DNA from 3 places in the Symbiobacterium turbinis genome. Region 3 is predicted to be linked to each of the others. Evidence: riboswitches for the same ligand, from Rfam matches in the RefSeq annotation. Region 3 holds a riboswitch; each other region holds the start of a gene.
The links. Region 3 has a riboswitch for S-adenosylmethionine ahead of metX (homoserine O-acetyltransferase MetX). Riboswitches for the same ligand answer to the same signal wherever they lie in the genome.
Positions count from the first base shown of each region.

Region 1 (4,514 bases), 1.6 Mb from region 3:
TCTCCATCGAGGACGGCGTGGCCGAGGACGATTGGGAGGCGTGGGTCGAGCTGACCCGCCGGATCGGCGACCGGGTGCAGCTGGTGGGCGACGACTTCTTCGTCACCAACACCGAGCGGCTCGCACGGGGCATTGAGATGAACGCCGCCAACTCCATCCTGGTCAAGGTGAACCAGATCGGCACCCTGACCGAGACGATGGAGGCCGTGGCGATGGCGCACCGGGCCGGGTACACATCCGTGATGTCGCACCGCTCGGGCGAGACCGAGGACACCACCATCGCCGACCTGGCGGTGGCCCTGAACTGCGGGCAGATCAAGACCGGCGCTCCCTCCCGCACGGACCGGGTGGCCAAGTACAACCAGCTGCTCCGCATCGAGGAGGAGATGGGCGACGCGGCCGTCTTCGCGGGACTCTCGGCGGTCCGCGGCCGGAAGCAGGGTTAACACAGAGCGGGGCCGCGAAGTCTGTCGAGACTTGTCGGCCCCGCTTGTCGCATCATGAGATCCTCTTTGGCGCCCAGGCATTCCACTTCGCGATTGTCCCCGCCGGTGGGATATGGTACAATTGACAAGCTATCAAGGCGCACGCGAGGGGGTGAAGGGATGAAAACATTCGTGCTGGTTATTCATACCCTGTTTGCCCTGGGCCTGATCGCGACGGTGCTGCTGCAGTCCGGTAAGAGCGCGGGCCTGTCAGGCTCCATCGCCGGTGCGGGGGAGCAGATCTTCGGCAAGAAGAAGGGCATGGACGAGATTCTGAACCGCTTCAGCATGGCGTTTGCCACCCTCTTCGTGTTGACGTCTGTGCTCATGCTCTTCCTGGAGACCCGGGGCTAGAGGCGTTAGCAGAGCGGTATCGCAGGGCCGGGGGAAGTGACCCGGCCCTTTTTGCTTTCCACCGGAGGTGCGCCATGCCGATCGTCATGCGCAACAGCGGGCCCGTGTTCGTACAGGGCGGGCCCGTGGGGTGCCTCGTGCTGCACGGTTTCGGCGGCTCGCCCGCCGAGGTCCGGCCGCTGGTGGACTACCTGGCGGCGCGGAAGCTCACCGTCTGCGCGCCGGTGCTGCCAGGGCACGGCCCGGAAGCGGCGGACCTGGGCCGCACCCGGTTCCGGCACTGGATCCGGGGAGCCGAGGCTGCCCTGGGTCAGGTGCGGGCCGTCTGCGCAGAGGTCCACCTGGTCGGGTTCTCGATGGGCGGGCTGATCGCCCTCCACCTGGCCGCGCGGCACGCCGTACGCTCCGTCTGCACCCTGGCGGCGCCGATCCTGCTGGAGGATGCGGAAGGCCTCGGCGCGCGCATGGCTGCTTACCTGGGCACGCCGGCCCGCGTTATGCCCGCCCTCCGGTCGCTGGTGCGCCTCGCGCGCCTCACGCGGCGGCAGCTCGGGCGGGTGGAGGCCCCCGTCCTGGCCGTGCAGGGCGACCGCGATGACTGGATTGCGCCGGACAGCGCCGCCTACCTTGCGGCGCGCCTCCCATCGGCCCGGCTCTTGGTGCTGCCGGGGCGGGGACACTTCCTGGTGTTGGAACGCGGCCGGGACGAGGTGGCGGCGCAGGTTGTGGACTGGATGATAGTACCGCGTGAACAAAAGTAGCCACAAAGAAATGGGCCTTTCCCGGAATAGGCTATTGCCAGACAATCCGGTACGATATTTGTGACGGCTGTCACAAGAGGCAGGTGATCGTGTGATTGGGCCGATCCTTCGTCGTGCCGAAGCCGGCCGTACGCCTAGTCGCCGGGAGATTCTGCTCATGTTGCGTGCCGAGGAAGACGAGTACCGAAATCTGCTTGAAGTCGCCGGCCGAATCTGCCGGCAGAACAAGGGTCAAGAGCCGTCGCTGCGCCTGCTCGTCGACCTCGAAGTCAGCGAACCCGACAGTGTGGTCAATGACGTGGTGACTGCGTGGCAGAAAGGTTGCGAGTCGGTGCTGCTGTGCGCATCGTCGGAGTACCAGGCCGTGGGTGACGTGGCGGACCTCATTCGGAAGATCGCGGCGCAGACAGAGATGCACATTGCCCTCTGTCTGGGCGATCGGGCGTACGACGTCTATGCGCAGTGGCGTCAGGCCGGCGCCGTGGAGTACCTGCTGCCACACGACTGCTGCAATCCGGAGCTCTTCGCGCACCTGTACCCGGGCCAGTCGCCGGCCGACCGGCTCACCCGCGGCCTGTGGCTGAAGGGTCTCGGTTTCCGGGTGACGGGGGGCATCTGCGTGGGCATCGCCGGCCAGACCGATGAGGACATCGCCGACGACCTGGAGGTCCTGCGCAACGCAGCCGTCACCGGCGTGGTGGTGCGCTCCGTCGACGCGGCCGCCGATGTGCTGCGGGTGCTGGCCATCACCAGGCTCTGCCTGCCTGACGCCGATCTGTGGGTGGCCACCGACGACCCGGTCCTGCAGGCCAGGGCCCTCACCTGCGGCGCGAACATCCTGGTCACCGCGCACCCTGAGGGCTCGGGCCCTGAGGTGCCGCGCGTGCTGGCCCCGCTGAGTTCCAACTGACGATCAACCACAGATTCCTGGTTGACGCATTCGGCGCGCCGTGGTATCTTTAGCTTCAATACAAACTGCATAGCGTTGACTCTTATCCAGAGTAGGCTGAGGGACTGGCCCGATGACGCCACGGCAACCGGCACGTGCCCCGGCGTGCAGCGGTGCCAATTCCTGGGGAGGGCATCTGCTCTCCCGAAGATAAGAGGCAGCCGGAAGACGATGATGTTGATTCTGTGCGCCTCTATTGTGGGGCGCACTTTTCTATTGCCGAAATGGAGGTAAGGCCTCGTGATCGAGCTCAAGGGCCTCACGAAGATATTCAAACAGAATGGGCAGGAGATCGTGGCCTTGAGCGATGTCAGCCTGCACGTGCCCAGGGGGCAGATTTTCGGCATACTCGGCCAGAGCGGAGCCGGAAAGTCTACCCTCATCCGGTGCGTCAATCTGCTGGAGCGTCCGACAGCAGGCGAGGTTTGGGTGGACGGGCGGGAGATCACCCGCCTCAGCCCCCAGGAGCTGCGGGCCGCGCGCCAGGAGATGGGTATGATCTTCCAGCAGTTTAACCTGTTCGATGCCCGCACGGTCTTTGGCAACGTGGCCTACCCGCTGGAGGTGGCCGGCTGGCCCCGCCAGCGCATCTGGGAGAGGGTGGAGGAGCTGCTGGCCCTGGTGGGGCTGTCGGACAAGGCCGACGCCTATCCGGCCCAGCTCTCCGGCGGCCAGAAGCAGCGGGTGGGCATCGCGCGGGCGCTGGCGCCCGGGCCGAAGGTTCTGCTCTCCGATGAGGCCACATCGGCACTGGATCCGGACACCACCCGGTCGGTGCTGGCGCTGCTCCGGGAGATCAACCAGCGGCTCGGGCTGACCATCCTCCTGATCACCCACCAGATGGAGGTGGTGAAGCAGGTCTGCGACTCCGTGGCCATCCTGGAGGGCGGCACGGTGGTGGAGCAGGGCGGCGTGCTGGAACTGATCGGCCGGCCGGGCTCCCGGCTGCGGGAGCTGTTTTACGAACCCGTGGGAGACGTGGCCGTCCGGATCCACCCAGAAGGGGTGCGGGTTGTGCTCTTCTTCGTGGGCGCCTCAGCCGACCAGCCGCTGATCAGCGCGATGGTGCGCCGGTTCCAGGTGGACGCCAACATCGTTCACGGCGCGGTCGAGCGGATTGCCGGAGCGACGGTGGGCCGGCTGCTGGTGGAGCTCACCGGCCGGCCGGAGGACATTCAGGCTGCCCTGCGGTTCCTCGAGGAGCAGGGGGTCTCGCCGGAGGTGATTCCGCATGGTTAACCTGGGGCCGATGATGGCGAAAGCCACCTGGGAGACGCTCTACATGGTGGGTGCCGCCGCCTTCTTCACGCTCCTCCTGGGCCTGCCCCTGGGTGTGCTGCTGGTGATCACCGCCCGGGGCGGCCTTTGGGAAAAGCCGGGGCTCAACCGCGTCCTCGGTGTTCTGGTGAACATCGGCCGCTCGACGCCCTTTGTCATTCTGATGGTGGCGGTCACCCCGCTCACGAGGGCGATCGTCGGCAGTTCCATCGGCACCACGGCGGCCATCGTTCCGCTGGTGGTCGCGGCCGTTCCCTTCATGGGGCGGGTCGTGGAGCAGGCGCTCCACGAGGTGAGCCCCGGCCTGGTTGAGGCTGCCCTGGCCATGGGCTCCACCAACTGGCAGGTGGTCACCAAGGTGCTCCTGGCGGAGGCCAGGCCGTCGCTGGTGCGGGGCACGGCCCTGATGCTGGTGAACGTCGTCGGCTACTCGGCGATGGCCGGCGCCATCGGCGGCGGCGGATTGGGCGACGTCGCCGTGAAGTGGGGCTACGCCCGGTACGAGATGGACGTCATGTACGTCAGCCTGGTGATCCTGGTCGTCATGGTTCAGGTCATGCAGTGGATCGGCGACAGCCTGGCCAACAGGTTTACGCATAAATAGGGTTATCGAAAACATGGGAGGTTGAGCGAATGAAGCGCATCGTGAGTCTTGCACTGGTTTCCGTCCTGGCTCTGGGCGTGCTG
Region 1 is NZ_AP042433.1:3,199,739-3,204,252, forward strand. Features, by position in the region: gene eno (phosphopyruvate hydratase) at 1-446, shown strand, start outside; gene secG (preprotein translocase subunit SecG) at 606-839, shown strand; gene ACZ45O_RS15375 (alpha/beta hydrolase) at 914-1,600, shown strand; gene ACZ45O_RS15380 (biotin synthase BioB) at 1,758-2,510, shown strand; SAM riboswitch class I at 2,590-2,706, shown strand; gene ACZ45O_RS15385 (methionine ABC transporter ATP-binding protein) at 2,790-3,788, shown strand; gene ACZ45O_RS15390 (methionine ABC transporter permease) at 3,781-4,431, shown strand; gene ACZ45O_RS15395 (MetQ/NlpA family ABC transporter substrate-binding protein) at 4,461-4,514, shown strand, end outside.
Region 1: linked by a shared signal. The riboswitch ahead of ACZ45O_RS15385 (methionine ABC transporter ATP-binding protein) and the one ahead of metX (homoserine O-acetyltransferase MetX) in region 3 are both predicted to bind S-adenosylmethionine.

Region 2 (4,514 bases), 1.8 Mb from region 3:
ATCTCGGGGGTGTACGCGTCGAACACGCCCTGGTTGTGGGTCTTGCGGTACTGGGTGTAGATGGTCTTCCAGTTGGGGTCGGCCTCATAGCCATACGCCTTCATGGAGGACTCCACCATGCGCCAGCCGCCGGCGGGGTAGAACGTCCGCTTGCCGGGCTCGTCGGTCTGCAGGCCGACGATCAGCTCCAGATCCTTGTCCACGTACCCCGGCTTGTGGGACAGGATGCCGGCGGGGATTTGGGTATCCACCTTCAGCGGAGCCCGCTTGGCCTGCTCCTCTTTGAAGATGGCGAAGACCTTCTCCCACAGTGTCCTTGTCCGGTCGGTCGGGCCGGTGAGGAAGGATGCGTCGCCCTCGTAGGGACGGTAGTTCTGCTGGATGAAATCGCGGGTGTCGATATGCCGCTGCCAGCGGCCGGGCTTGAAGCCAGTCCAGGCTGTCATCTTGGGCCTCCTCCCTGGTGAAAACAGCTACAATTCACACGTGGTCCGGCGAAATGTCGTTTTTCGCCGGTGAAATGTCGTTTTTCGGCGGTGAGTTGCAGCTGGACTGTACACTACCTATGTTAGGACCCGGGTAGGAGGCTGGCTATTGTTCTCGGGAATGATTTCACATGGAGTGCGAAAGTCTATATCCCTACGCATTAAAGTACCATTGGGCCGGGTGGGTGTACGGGTATGGCCAGCCGAAATGCGGGTGCGACCAGTCAAATGCAGGTGAGACTAGCTGAAATGCAGGTGTGATTAAGCCGAAATGTAGGTGCGACCAGTCGAAATGCATTAAGAACGGGGAGCGGACAGCCGCTCCCCGCAATTGGTTCTAGCAACTCCCGAGGTTGGGGTGGTTGAACGTGAAACCCCCGCCCCAGGGATCCTGCTCAAAACCCAGTTCCGCGCCCTGGAACCAGTGGGCAACCCGCTGCTCCAGGTAGACGCGCACGTCACCTTCGACGATGGTTACGTCGGTGTCTCTCGGCTCTTCCAGAGCCAGGCCCAGGCTGGGGCCGCCTCATCCAAAACCCTGAACGTAGATGCGGAAGCCGACGTTTTCCGGCTTGCCTTCCAGGCGCCGGGCGATTTCGGCGGCGGCCTCCGGGGTAACCGTGATCACTCTGCAACACCTCCGCGGTATATCCCATACCCCGTAGGGTTATGGTAGCGTTCAACGCGGCTTGCGTCAAGCCCCGGTTGCGGGCCAACAGCCGGGTGCAGGACAGGCCGGGACCGGGAAGGAGCCGGTGCAGAACGAGCCAGGATGCGGCAGCAGAAGGGTACAGGACAAGCCGGGAACAGGCAGCAGAAGGGTGCAGCATGCGCCGGGGGTCGAGAGGAGAAGGGGGCCGTTTGGGGAATACTCAACATAAGAATTCCCGGAGATTAGGGGGCGTATCCACTGGACATCAGGCAGATCATGGAGATCATCCCGCACCGGTACCCGATGCTGATGATCGACCGGGTGCTGGAGCTCGAGCCCGGCAAGCGGGTGGTCGCGGTCAAGAACCTGTCCATGAACGAGCCGGTCTTTCAGGGGCACTACCCGGGCAACCCCATCTTTCCCGGCGTGCTGATTCTGGAGGCCATGGCGCAGGCGGGCGCGGTGGCGGTGCTCTCGCAGCCCGAAAATGCCGGGAAGGTGCCGCTGTTCGCCGGCATCGACGAGGCCCGGTTCCGCCGGCCGGTGCTGCCCGGCGACCAACTCCGCCTGGAAGTGGAGATGGTGGCCATGCGCCGCGGCCTGGGCATCGGGAAGGGGAAGGCCTTTGTGGGCGACGAGCTGAAGGCGGAGGCCACGCTGAAGTTCGCGCTGGCTGACGCGCCCGGGGAAACGCACGCCCAGTAGTCGTCCTTGACACCCATTGGGAGCGGTGGTATCCTATTCGCAACTGAATACTCTTATCAAGAGAAGCGGAGGGAACTGGCCCAATGAAGCTTCGGCAACCAGCCTGCGTGAGCAGGTAAGGTGCCAAGTCCAGCCGGGCACACTACCGGAAGATAAGAGGGAAGAGCAGTGTCATCCACCCTCTTCGCGTGTGAAGAGGGTGTTTTGATGTGTAATCGCCTGGCCGGTTTCAAGCCGTCAGAGGAGGTAGATAATCAGATGTTTGAGCAGAAGGGGCGGTACCTCTTCACCTCTGAATCCGTCACCGAAGGGCATCCGGACAAGATGGCGGATCAGATCTCGGACGCGGTGCTCGACGCGATCCTGGCGCTCGACCCGAGGGCCCGCGTCGCGTGCGAGACCATGCTGACCACCGGGTTGGTCATCGTCACCGGTGAGATCACCACCACCGCGTACGTGGACATCCCCAACCTCGTGCGCGACGTGGTGCGCGACATCGGCTACACCCGCGCCAAGTACGGTTTTGACGGTTCGACGTGCGGGGTGATGACGGCCATCGACCCGCAGTCTCCGGACATTGCGCAGGGCGTGGATGTGGCGATCGAGGTGCGGGGCGAGGTGACCGAGAAGGAGCTGCGAGCTCGGCGCCGGCGACCAGGGCATGATGTTCGGCTTCGCCTGCGACGAGACCCCCGAGCTGATGCCGATGCCCATCAGCCTGGCTCACCGCCTGGCAAGGCGGCTGGCCCAGGTGCGCAAGAACGGAACGCTGCCCTATCTGCGGCCTGACGGCAAGACGCAGGTGACGGTGGAGTACGTGGACGGCCGGCCGGCGCGCATCGACACCATCGTCATCTCCACGCAGCATGACCCGGATACCACGCAGGAGCAGATCCGCAAGGAGGTCATCGACTACGTCATCCTCGACGTGGTGGACCGCAACCTGATCGATGACCGCACGCGCTATTTCATCAACCCGACCGGCCGCTTCGTGGTGGGCGGCCCGCAGGGCGACGCGGGGCTGACGGGCCGGAAGATCATCGTGGACACGTACGGCGGCTACGCCCGCCACGGCGGAGGGGCCTTCTCGGGCAAGGATCCGACGAAGGTCGACCGGTCCGGCGCCTACGCGGCGCGCTGGGTCGCCAAGAACATCGTGGCGGCTGGGCTGGCCTCCAAGTGCGAGGTGCAGCTGGCCTACGCCATCGGCGTGGCGCAGCCGGTCTCGATCCTGGTGACCACCTTCGGCACGGGCAAGCTGCCCGACGAGCGGCTGGCCGAGCTGGTGCGGGAGACCTTCGACCTGCGCCCGGCCGCGATCATCCGCGATCTCGACCTGCGCCGTCCCATCTACCGGCAGACGGCCGCTTACGGCCACTTCGGCCGTACCGACCTCGACCTGCCGTGGGAGCGCACCGACCGGGCGGCGGTGCTGCGGGAGAAGGCGGGCCTCTGATTCGGGATGTTTCAGGGCCGGAACCGAGGCGATTCCTCGGTTCCGGCCCCTTTTTGCGCCCGGGACTCCGGGGAAGGCCATGTGTGCCCCGTGCTCCTGCGCCGTCATATTCTGGCTCGCAGGAGGGGGTGGCGGTGCGGGAGGGAGCGTTCTTCTGGGGGTTGCTGGCCCTGGCGGCGTACGGCCTGGTGAGCGCCGTGACCCACGTGGCGGAGCTGATCGGGCGGATGCGGACGGAGGATGAGTCTGTGGCCTACGTCGTGCTGGTGCGGGACCAGGCGGACCGGATCGAGGACGTGCTGGGCCGGATCGCCCGGGAGGCGGACGGCGAGCTGGTGCTGGTGGATCTCGGCTCCCGGGACGAGTCGGCCGCCATCCTGACCCGGCTCGCCCAGCGGTACGGATGTGCCCTGGTCCTGCAATCCGGTCGCCTCACGCGCCAGGAGGCCGTGGCCCGGGCCGTGGCCGCCGCGCAGGCGTCGAAGGTCGTGGTCGTGGATCTGGACGCCTGCCTGGAAAAAGAAGGATAACATTACCCCCGCGGCGAACTCCGCCCGGGGGTGATGGCGTTGCTGCGCACGATCGTCGAGGGGCTGGTGACCATCCTGTGGCCGCAGCGGACCACCTGCATCACCTGCGATGGCCCGCTTCCTGCAGTCTTGCCGCCGCTGGCCTCGGTGGCGGAGACCGTTCCCGTCTGTGACAGCTGCTGGGCGGCCATGCCCTTCACCCTGGACATGCGGCTCTGCATTAACTGCAGCCGCCCGATCCGGGGTGGCTGGGGGCTGTGCGCCGAGTGCGTCTTCACCCCGTCGTACGGCCGGGTCTGGGCCCTGGGGCTGCACAGGGGTGTGCTGCGCGAGGCGATTCACCACGTGAAGTTCAGCGGGCGGCAGGCGCTGGGCGTCGCCCTGGGGCGGTACCTGGCGGAGATGGTGGAGGAGACGCCCGATGTAATCGTGCCGATCCCGCTGCATCCCATCCGCCAGCGGGAGCGGGGGTACAACCAGGCTGCGTGCATCGCCCGGGGGCTGGCCGAGGCGCTGGGCGCGCCGGTCGCAGAAGACGACCTGGTGCGGCTGCGCGCGACCGGGCACCAGACCCGCCGCCACCGGGACGCCCGCTGGCGGAACCTGGCCGGCGCCTTCGGCGTGCGCCGGGGGAGCGAGCCGGCCTGGACGGGGCGGCACGCGCTGCTGGTGGACGACGTGCTCAC
Region 2 is NZ_AP042433.1:3,058,684-3,063,197, forward strand. Features, by position in the region: gene pflB (formate C-acetyltransferase) at 1-446, opposite strand, end outside; gene fabZ (3-hydroxyacyl-ACP dehydratase FabZ) at 1,396-1,842, shown strand; SAM riboswitch class I at 1,893-2,001, shown strand; partial or broken gene metK (methionine adenosyltransferase) at 2,101-3,298, shown strand; gene ACZ45O_RS14700 (glycosyltransferase) at 3,433-3,828, shown strand; gene ACZ45O_RS14705 (ComF family protein) at 3,868-4,514, shown strand, end outside.
Region 2: linked by a shared signal. The riboswitch ahead of metK (methionine adenosyltransferase) and the one ahead of metX (homoserine O-acetyltransferase MetX) in region 3 are both predicted to bind S-adenosylmethionine.

Region 3 (4,514 bases):
GCTCACCCTGGGCGAGGGGCTGACGGTCAGGGTGCGGCTCGTCGACTCGGTAGGCTACGCCGTGGAGGGCGCCCTGGGCTACCTGGATGAGGACGGGTCGCCCCGCATGGTGCGCACGCCGTGGTTTGAAGGCGAGATCCCGTTCCACGACGCGGCCGAGATCGGCACCCGCAAGGTCATTGCCGAGCACTCCACCATCGGCCTGCTGATGACGACCGACGGCACCATCACCGACCTCGCCCGGGGCAAGTACCTGGAGGCCGAGGAGCGGGTGGTGGCCGAACTGCAGTCCCTGGGCAAGCCCTTCGTCATCGTTCTGAACACCACGCGGCCCTACGCGCAGGAGACCATGGAGCTCGCCGGCGAGCTGGAGGTCAAGTACAACGCGCCCGTCATCCCGGTCGATGCCAGCGAGCTGACCCAGGATGACGTCCACCTCATCCTTGAGCAGGCGCTCTTCGAGTTCCCGGTCCGGGAGGCCAACATCGCCCTGCCCCGGTGGGTGGAGGAGCTGGACAGCGCCCATCCGGTGCGCGCCCAGTTCGAGGAGGCCATCGCGGAGGCGCTGCAGGGGATTCAGAAGATCCGCGACGTCGACGCCGCGGTGGAGCGGCTGAGCTCGTACGAGTTCATGGCGGCCGTCAACCTGCAGTCCATCGACATGGGGGCCGGCGTCGCCCACGTGCAGACCGAGGCCCGCGACGACCTCTACTACCAGGTGCTGGAGGAGATCACGGGGGTGCCCCTGGAAGGGAAGCACACCATGGTCCGGCTGCTCCGGGAGTATACCGAGGCAAAGCGGGAGTACGACAAGATCCGGGACGCCCTGGAGGATGTGAAGGCGACCGGCTACGGCGTCGTGACCCCGGCCATCGAGGACATCACCTTCGAGGAGCCGGAGCTGGTGCGGCAGGGCATCATGTACGGCGTGAAGCTCCAGGCCACGGCTCCGAGCCTGCACTTCATCCGCGCGGACATCTCCGCCGAGGTGACGCCGATCATCGGCACCGCCAAGCAGGGCGAGGAGCTGGTTCAGTACCTGCTGGACCGGTTCGAGGACGACCCGCAACAGCTCTGGGAGTTCGACATCTTCGGCAAGTCGCTGCACGAGCTGGTGCAGGAGGGCATCCGGGCCAAGCTGCACCGCATGCCCGACGACGCGCAGGTGAAGCTGCAGGAGACGCTCAGCCGCATCATCAACGAGGGATCAGGCGGGCTGATCTGCATCATTATCTAAGTCGGGAGGGGGGCATCGCCCCCCCTCCCGACTTACCGGGCACCGGAGCTGCTTCGGAGAAGGGGCAGATCCGGCCCGCCCCTGCGGAGGCGGCCTACTTCTTGGTGATCCGCACCTTCCAGGCCTCCGGCCCCTGCTCCTCGTACTCCCATTCAAACTGGCCGGTGAGCTCGGCGGCGAACTGGTAGTACAGCGGCTTGGGGTCGTGGTCGTTGATGAGGCGCATCGCCTCACCGGGGGCCAGCGACTCGAAGGTCTGGAAGATCAGCGGGTGCCGCTGCGCGGGCGGAATCTCGCGAACATCGAGCTCTTTGAGAGCCATGTACCCACACCACCTTTGCCGTTTCTCGCCCTCTATGGTACCCGCTTTCACCCAGGAAAAAGTGATCCGTATCACCGTTCCATGGAAACGAAACCGGCAAGGCGCTTTTCTCGAGGCAAACACTGATCCTGGTATTGACAGCGGTACCGGACTCATGCTACCATCTTCCTCAAACTTCATACGGCGTCCGTCCGGAAGCTTCTTCCGGCGGCTCTTATCCAGAGAGGTGGAGGGAACTGGCCCGATGAAACCCGGCAACCCAGGCGCGTGGCGGCGTCTGAAGGTGCCAATTCCACCGGCGGCAGCCCGCCGGAAGATAAGAGAGCGGATCCACTGAGCAATCCAGCGCTTTGCCAGCCGCTCCCTTATCGGGAGCGGCTTTTTCGATGGTCGGAAATGCGCATGCGTCAGGGGAGGAGTACGCATGCAGTCGTGCTGGGGGGCGTCTCGTTCCTGGGGTTCCTGGCTGTGGTCTGGTGGGGGCTGCATCAGCCACGACACTGACCAGCGCAGCGGCTCTCCTGGGGGTGCAGGCCCTGAACCTGCCCATGCGGGAGACGACGCTTGCCCCGGGCCTCCTGGTACTGGGCGTTGGGTTTGCCGGTCAGGCTCTGGGAATGCTGAGTGCAGCGGCATCCATAAAGTGATGGGGATAGAGGGGGTGGGGGCGTGACCGCGGCAACAGTGTCCACCTTGCTGTCGCGGCGGCAGTACGCACGGGTGGCGTTTCCGGACTTCCCGCTGGTTCTGGAGAGCGGTCGGACCCTCACGGCGGTGACCCTCTGTTACGAGGTCTTCGGTCGGCTGAACGCGACGGCCGACAACGCCATTCTGGTCTGCCACGCCCTGACCGGGGACAGTCACGTGGCCGGCCGGTACAGGCCGGACGACCGGAAGCCGGGCTGGTGGGACGACGCGGTGGGGCCGGGCAAGGCCCTGGATACCGACCGGTACTGCGTGATCTGCTCCAACGTGCTGGGCGGCTGCCAGGGTTCGACGGGGCCCGGGTCCGCGAATCCCGAGACCGGCCGGCCCTACGGTCTGGACTTCCCCGTCGTCACCGTCCGCGACATGGTCCGCGCCCAGGCCAGGCTGCTGGACCTGCTCGGGGTAAGGCGGCTGGTGGCGGTGGTGGGCGGCTCGCTGGGGGCCATGCAGGCGCTGGAGTGGGCAGCGACATATCCGGACCGCATGCGGGGCATCATCCCCATCGGCGGCGCGGGCCGCTTTCACCCGCAGGGCATCGCCTTCAACGAGGTGCAGCGGCAGGCCATCCTGAACGACCCCGACTTCCGGGGCGGGCAGTACTACGGCACGCCGGGCCCTGTGCGGGGGCTGGCCACGGCCCGCATGCTGGGCATGATCACCTATCGGTCCGACGAGTCGATGTGGACCCAGTTCGGCCGAGACGTTCTCGGCGGGGTCAGCCCACTGGAGCAGGGCTTCGGGGTCGCCTACCAGGTGGAGTCGTACCTGCACTACCAGGGGCAGAAGCTGGTGGAGCGGTTCGACGCCAACTCGTACCTCTACCTCACCCGGGCGATGGATCTGATGGACCTGGGACGGGGACGGGGCTCCTACGAGGCGGCCCACGGGCTGATCAAGGCGAAGGTGCTGGCCATCGGGATCCGTTCGGACCTGCTGTTCCCCCCGTACCTGCAGCAGGAGACCGTGGAACTGGTGCGGGCGGCCGGCGGCCAGGCGGAGTACCTGGAGATGGACTCGCCCTGGGGGCACGATGCGTTCCTGGTGGATTTCGCGCTGATCGAGCAGCCGATCCGGCGCTTCCTGCAGGAGCTGGAGGCGGCAGACGGCTCGGAGGCGTAGACGCTCCTGCAGGGCAGGTGTATAATTAAGGTATTATACCTCCACGTGGTGGAGAGGAGGTGGGATCCATGGACAACTCGGGGAAAGCTGGCAAACGGGCTGTCCGGACCGCTCGCGTGGCGCGCGGAGCCCACCTCGTGAGCGCCTGACCTCGCAGAGACACGCTGGTTGATAGAGGAGGAGAGGGCGCTCTTGGGTATTGTCGTGCAAAAGTTTGGCGGCTCGTCGGTTTCCACCGCCGAGAAGTACCGCCGGGTGGCCAGGCGCATCGCCTGGAAGAAGAAGCAGGGAAATGACGTCGTGGTCGTGGTCAGCGCCCCGGGGGACATGACCGATGAGCTCATCGACCGCGCCCGGTCCATCACGGACCGGCCGTCGCCCCGTGAAATGGACGTACTGCTGGCCACCGGTGAGCAGGTCTCCATCGCGCTGCTCACCATGGCCCTGCACGAGCTGGGGGTCGACGCGGTGTCGCTCACCGGGCCCCAGGCCGGGGTGCAGACCGACGACCATCATCGGGCTGCGAAGATCCTGAACATCGACACCGCCCGCATCCGGCGGGAGCTGGGTGAGGGCAGGGTGGTCATCGTCGCGGGCTTCCAGGGGCTCGACGAGCACGGCGACATCACCACGCTCGGCCGCGGCGGCTCTGACGCCTCGGCGATCGCCCTGGCGGCCTACCTGGAGGCGGATGAGTGCCAGATCTTCACGGACGTGGACGGCGTCTACTCCGCCGACCCGCGACTGGTGCCCACCGCCGGCCGGCTGGATGAGATCTCGTACGACGAGATCCTCGAACTGGCCGCCGCCGGGTCGCAGGTGATGCAGCTGCGGTCCGTGGAGCTTGCGAAGCAGTACGGCGTAGAGTTTGAGGTACTTAGTTCCCTCGCCCCGCTGCCCGACGAGGGCGGCGAAGAGCGGGGCACGAAGGTGGTGGCAAAGTTGAGCCCGAACAACCGCCGCGTTGTCTCCGGCGTGGCTGTGGATTCGAAGGTGGCGCACATCACGCTGCTGGGCCTGCCCGACAGGCCGGGCGTGGCGTATAAGGCGTTCAAGGCCCTGGGCGACGCCCGCATCAACCTGGACATGATCGTGCAGTCGGCAGGGACCGGCTGTGGCAACGGCCCG
Region 3 is NZ_AP042433.1:1,026,385-1,030,898, forward strand. Features, by position in the region: gene spoIVA (stage IV sporulation protein A) at 1-1,237, shown strand, start outside; gene ACZ45O_RS04895 (DUF2249 domain-containing protein) at 1,332-1,559, opposite strand; SAM riboswitch class I at 1,771-1,882, shown strand; gene metX (homoserine O-acetyltransferase MetX) at 2,229-3,386, shown strand; gene ACZ45O_RS04905 (aspartate kinase) at 3,579-4,514, shown strand, end outside.